One region of the Xenorhabdus bharatensis genome, then DNA from elsewhere that is predicted to be linked to it. Evidence: predicted binding sites of a transcription regulator. Region 1 holds the regulator's gene; each other region holds the start of a gene.
The links. The regulator Fur, encoded in region 1, represses iron uptake genes when iron is present. The targets are predictions, from matches to a motif close to ATAATAATGAGAACNACTATCAA.
Positions count from the first base shown of each region.

Region 2: the regulator Fur is predicted to act here: its motif matches at 1,018-1,040, upstream of AAC855_RS06545 (TonB-dependent hemoglobin/transferrin/lactoferrin family receptor).
Region 3: the regulator Fur is predicted to act here: its motif matches at 588-610, upstream of ftnA (non-heme ferritin).

Region 1 is NZ_JBBMXG010000007.1:112,249-114,459, forward strand. Features, by position in the region: gene ybfE (LexA regulated protein) at 1-15, shown strand, start outside; gene fldA (flavodoxin FldA) at 190-723, shown strand; gene fur (ferric iron uptake transcriptional regulator) at 1,076-1,528, shown strand; gene AAC855_RS08605 (beta-N-acetylhexosaminidase) at 1,634-2,211, opposite strand, start outside.
Region 2 is NZ_JBBMXG010000005.1:63,425-65,635, reverse strand. Features, by position in the region: gene AAC855_RS06550 (3-deoxy-7-phosphoheptulonate synthase) at 1-890, shown strand, start outside; gene AAC855_RS06545 (TonB-dependent hemoglobin/transferrin/lactoferrin family receptor) at 1,264-2,211, shown strand, end outside.
Region 3 is NZ_JBBMXG010000005.1:17,959-20,169, forward strand. Features, by position in the region: gene pip (prolyl aminopeptidase) at 1-123, shown strand, start outside; gene AAC855_RS06325 (DNA polymerase III subunit theta) at 212-445, opposite strand; gene ftnA (non-heme ferritin) at 818-1,330, shown strand; gene copC (copper homeostasis periplasmic binding protein CopC) at 1,555-1,941, shown strand; gene copD (copper homeostasis membrane protein CopD) at 1,941-2,211, shown strand, end outside.

The DNA.
Region 1 (2,211 bases):
AACCTTACCAATTAACGGCTTTAATTCAACAGCGTGATACGGCGCTACCACACAAATCTGACAGACTTGTCATTGATGTTTGGTCAAAATAAAGTTTTTTCGTTTATTAAAACTGATATTTTTCTCCTGCTGATTTCAGCGTGACGTGTATAACTTAACTACACATAAAACAAGAGGTTAATCCACTTTATGGCAATAATAGGTATATTCTTCGGCAGCGACACTGGCAACACAGAGAACATTGCCAAAATGATCCAAGAAAAACTGGGCGGTGCTGATGTTGCGGAAGTCCACGATATTGCCAAAAGCAGCAAAGAAGATCTTGAAGCTTTCGATATCCTGCTGCTAGGCATTCCAACCTGGTATTACGGCGAAACTCAATGTGACTGGGATGACTTTCTCCCGACACTGGAAGAAATCAATTTTGATGGAAAATTAGTTGCCTTGTTCGGCTGCGGTGATCAGGAAGATTATGCAGAGTATTTCTGTGATGCCATGGGCACCATTCGCGATGTCATCGAACCTCGTGGTGCAATTATCGTTGGTCACTGGCCAATCGAAGGGTATCATCATGAAGAATCAAAAGGAATGGCAGACGATAAGCACTTCATTGGTCTCACCATTGATGAAGATCGCCAGCCAGAACTGACTGATGAACGTGTTGAAACTTGGGTAAAACAGATCACGGCTGAAATGAGCCTGTCAGAAATCCTTGGCGCATAAAATTGTTCTGGCGTTTTATAGATACTTTCTGGCGTCTGATAGACACAAGAAACGTCTTTTGCACAGGATAATTCCCGAATAATGTGTCATGATAGCGCGATAGGCATGGTTTTCATTTTCAATATCCATGCCTATAATCTACAACGTGAAACTAAATCATGATTCTCTCACGATACACCCATAACTTATGGATTTTGAGTCGCATCACGATGGCAAGGATACTCATCCTCTGGAACATAGCTCACTATGTGACAGAAATGAAGGGGTATAATAGCCAACAAAAAGGCGATTTGAAAAACGATGGGTATGTATTGTTAAGTTCACTAAACTCAAGCTACAGGACTGAATCCGCATGACCGACAACAATAAAGCATTGAAAAATGCTGGACTTAAAGTAACACTTCCTCGCCTGAAAATTCTGGAAGTGCTACAGGACCCAGAATGCCATCATGTCAGTGCGGAGGATCTCTACAAAAAACTGATTGATATCGGTGAAGAGATTGGCCTCGCCACTGTCTATCGCGTGTTGAACCAGTTCGATGATGCCGGCATTGTTACACGCCACAATTTTGAAGGCGGTAAATCGGTTTTCGAACTTACTCAACAACATCACCATGACCATCTAATTTGTCTCGACTGCGGTAAAGTGATTGAATTCAGCGATGAATCCATTGAAGAACGTCAGAAAGATATCGCAACACGTTATGGAATCAAGCTGTCAAATCATAGTCTATACCTGTATGGTCACTGCACTACAGGCGATTGTCGCAAAGACGGTTCGTTACATGATGTAAAAGCACGATAAGGAGTCAGCATTTACTGCTACTTCTCGTGTCTGACCCTGTCAGAGAAGCTGCTGCCGATTAGCTGACACTAATCGGCAGATTGCTTTTAATGTCCTATTTTAGGATTACTCAGAAGGTACCTCTTCCACCCGACTGAAACGCTTTTCATCAGTACTGACAGAGCGAATTTTTACATGCCCATTAACATGCGGCCGCTGTCTATCATCATAACTTTCCCATGTTTTTCCATCGTCCAATGAATACTGAATGGTCATGCCCGGCAAGGCGATATTCGCTTCTAGTGTTCCGGCTACAATTCTTGCACCGGGTATCGGCAGACGGTACGCAATATGAGCTTCATCCAGTTTAGCCATTTCGCGCTGCCCCATCAGATTGGCAAAATGCAGCCAGTCGTTATTGAGCTTATCGGTATCTACATACCGTGTAATCCCGCCTTTATATTCCCTTCCCTGCTGGTAATTCTGTTCCCACTCAGCCTGATGCCATGCCCGTTCCGCCAACGGTAATAATCGCGGATAAATCATATATTCCATCTGCTCATCAGTACGTACAGTCTCACTCCATGACTGCCCTGACAGCCCATATGCCCCCGGCCAGCGTTTACCGCTGTTTGCATTAAAATAGTCTCCGTTGATATCCACCGAAGTTTCAGCATTTTGGGGCATATTATTGGGTGCAAAAC
Region 2 (2,211 bases), on a different contig from region 1:
TATTGGTTATTATTGGTCCTTGCTCCATCCACGATATTGATGCTGCCCTTGATTATGCGTCACGCCTGCAAGTATTGCGTGAAAAATATCAGCATAGTCTGGAAATCGTAATGAGAACCTATTTCGAGAAACCACGGACTGTTGTCGGCTGGAAAGGACTCATTTCAGACCCTATGCTGGACGGTTCCTGTCAGGTCAATAAAGGGATATCACTTGCACGTCATTTATTAATTAATATCAATGAATTGGGAATGCCCACAGCGACAGAATTTCTGGATATGGTGACCGGGCAGTATATTGCTGATCTAATTAGCTGGGGCGCTATTGGTGCAAGAACAACAGAAAGCCAAATCCATCGGGAAATGGCTTCCGCCCTTTCGTGCCCTGTCGGATTTAAAAACGGTACTGACGGCAATATCCACATTGCGATTGATGCCATACGCTCAGCAAGTGCCAGACATATGTTTCTGTCACCGGATAAAGACGGGCAGATGACAATTTACCAGACCAGCGGAAATCCCTACGGGCACGTTATCATGCGTGGCGGAAAAAAGCCTAATTACTACGCTGAAGATATTACCGCAACCTGTCAGAAACTGCGTGAATTCCGCTTACCGGAAAGGTTAATCATTGATTGCAGCCACAGTAACTGTCAGAAAATTCATCGTCGGCAACTGGATATCGCCAGAGATATCAGCCAGCAGATTAATTCTGGCTCAACAGCCATCGCTGGTGTTATGGCGGAAAGTTTTTTAGTTGAAGGTTCCCAAAAAATTATGTTGGGAGAGCCGCTGACCTATGGACAATCGATTACTGACCCATGTCTTAGCTGGCAGGATACAGAAGAATTCCTTCGTATTCTGGCCGAAGCAGCTAAAAACCGTTGCTGAGAATACCTCTTCTGTAGTATCTATTTCTGGCTTCTGTGCATAATGGAAGCCATATCCCGTTACAACGCACTTAGATTACCCATTCTTCCTTATATAAAAAAATAGCTTGAAGTTAATCATCATAGAAACGATAATTATTCTCAATATTAGAATAATTATTGTTCATATTGGCTATGAAAACACTAACTGACTACCTGTGCTACCACATTACCCCTTTGCAACAGCAGATCCTTTTGGCCTTACATCGTGGTTCAACCTTAAACGAAATCTTATTTTGACTTAATCATAATCCTGAAAATAAGACATATTCATGTCATGGGATTACAACCACTCGTATGTTTTAAAACACCGTTAAATCATGGAGATAACCTGCATGTCCCGGATTCAGCTACCAAACCTGAAATTGTCTGCATTAAGTATTGTTATTTTAACAGGATTGTCTTCTGCTCACGCAGCCACGATTCCGACTCCAACTGAAAAGAAAGATGCGGCAGAAAAAAGTAAGCATAAAGACACGATAACGGTTTATGCCACAGGCAATCAGCGTGATAGTTTTGAAGCACCAATGATGGTCACAGTTGTTGAAGGGAATTCAGCCAGCAGCAAAGTTGCAGGTAATGCTAACGATTTGCTGCGTAAGATCCCCGGGATTAATGCCGCTGATTACGGGCGCGCTAACGGGCAGGATATCAATCTGCGTGGTTACTCTCAAAAAGGGGTTTTAATGCTGGTTGACGGTGTTCGTCAGGGAACTGATACCGGGCATATTAATGGTGTTTTTCTCGATCCGGCGCTGATTAAACAGGTTGAAATCGTTCGTGGCCCATCCGCCCTGCTCTACGGTAGTGGTGCATTAGGTGGTGTAATTGCCTATCAGACCGTTGATGCCGCAGATCTCTTGCAGGACGGGCAAAATAGCGGTTTTCGTGTTTTCAGCCGTGCAGGAACAGGAGATCACAGCTGGGGGCTTGGCGCTGCTGCCTTTGGTAAGACCGATAATCTTGATGGTCTGTTTACTTTCAGTACCCGCGATGTTGGCAATATTCGCTATGGCGGGGGTGTAAAAGGCCGAAACGATGAAAATATCGGCAATGTGATGGCCAAAGGCACATGGAAAATTGATGATATCCAGTCAATTGGTGGTGAGTTGCGTTATTACCACAACAAAGCTCATGAACCGAAAGATCCACAGGATATTAATGGCCATAGTAAAAACGTCTGGGCTGATCGCACAACAGCACAGCGTGATATGCAGCTGACTTATAAATTGAATCCGTCGAGCTATAATTGGCTGGATCTGAGAAATGATATTTATTATTCC
Region 3 (2,211 bases), on a different contig from region 1:
GATTTGGCAAAAGCATGGCCAGAAGCCGAGTTACATATTATTGAAGGAGCCGGTCACTCTTTTGATGAACCGGGTATTTTGCATCAGTTAATCAAAGCAACTGATAAGTTTATTGGAAAGTAGATGGGGTAACCACTTGCTCACGCAGTGGTTACTTTTTATTGAGTTATTTTGCCGATTATCTTTAACGATAGATCTTTAACGATAGTTTTTAACGGCTTTTCGGCTCGTAAGGTAAACGAGATAAAGACCTTGATTGCTGACGGTAATGCCTTAATCGCTGCTGGAAATATTCTCTCAGATGTTGTGGCTGAGTTTGCTCAACACTATCCGGAATGACAGGCATATTATAACGCTCTTTAAATGCAACGCCTGATGCCGCTAAATCAGTGTTGACTTTGTCCATTTCATCTTTTGATAGTCTGGCTAAATTATGCTCTACCATATTGTCTCCAAAAAAATACTATGTATACCTTTCGTCTTTCAAGTTGATTCTTGAAATCTGTAAGATATATCCTCAGGAGATAAAATTAATGGAGTCTCATTCATTTAGCAAGCCGTTATTTGAATAAAAAATAGCCCAATAAATATTAATAATATCAATTATCATTTCTATTAAGTTGGTTTTATTTTAATAAATATTTAATCAAATAAAATTGATTATTATTTTCTTATATTTAATGAGATTTATTCTTGTTGGCAGATGAATATAAATTGTTTATTATCAAATGGTTATTTATTATTAATTTATTTTTGTTTTATTGATTTTTAATAGGCATAATATGCTCCAGTTAATTAATCATCAGGAGATAGGGCTATGTTGAAACAAGAAATGATCACTAAATTAAATGAGCAATTAAATCTGGAATTTTATTCTGCTAATTTATATCTGCAAATGAGTGCATGGTGTAGTGATAAAGGGTACGAAGGAGCGGCCGCATTTCTGAGAGCCCATTCACAAGAAGAAATGCAGCATATGCAACGCTTATTTGATTATTTGGGTGATACTGGAGCAATGCCTGTACTAGGTGCGATTCAGGCTCCACCTGTTGAATTTAGTTCCATTTCTGATGTATTCAATCAGACCTATGAACATGAAAAACTGATCACTGAAGAGATTAATAAACTGGCTCACTTGGCGATGACAACTCAGGATTATTCTACTTTTAACTTCTTACAGTGGTATGTTTCTGAACAACATGAAGAAGAGAAATTATTCAAATCTATTCTGGATAAACTGGGTATGGTGGGTGAGAGTGGTAAATCTTTATTCTTACTGGATAAGGACTTGAAAGGGTTATCTGTTCCAGCACATGCAGCCCACGGCTGAGATGAGTTTATAATCAACTAGTCTCTATCTGATGGATTTTTGGACCGTGATTCCTGTTTTTGGACTATTTCAAGCAGGAATCACGGTTTTTTCGTTTTATTTTCTACTCTTGTTTTTGCGTGGTGCTTCACAGGTCCGGGCTTTTACCACAGATTAAACTTGTCTTTTGATATAGAATTCTCTCAATTATAAAATTCGTCTTTATATTAAAGGGTTATATATTTATGACTATTTTTAGCATTCGCTCATTCTGGACTAAGTTATCTGCTTTGGTTGTTTTGTTTGTTGGCATATCCTGCCAGCAGGCTTTAGCACATGCTCACTTAAAAGATCAAACTCCGGCTGAAAATACAACGGTCGAAGCGGCACCACAAGCTATAACCCTGAGTTTTTCAGAACGCATTGAGCTTGGGTTCAGCAAAGTAAAATTAATTGGCCCGGAAAAAGAAGTGATTAAAACAGGAAAACTGGAGCTTGATCCGGAAACTAAAACCAAACTGATTCTGCCGGTTGAAGCCAAATTGCCTGCCGGTGAATATCGCGTTGACTGGAGTGTGTTGTCGGTCGATGGTCATAAAACGAAAGGTGTTTATAACTTTACTGTAAGATAATGATTTCACTCGAGACATTATACGTACTCTGTCGTTTCTTTCATTTTGTGGCTGTAATGCTAATGTTCGGGCTTAGCCTGTTCATTACTTTACTTGCATCAGGCCACTTTTCAGTATTGATTAAAAAACGGCTGAAATCTGCTTTAGGGATTAGTACTGCACTGGCTTTTATAACTTCAATCGTCTGGTTTATTGTACAGGCCGGACTGATGGGAGATGGCTGGCACGATGCTTACCAGACAGAAATATGGCAGGCAGTATTAGGGACCG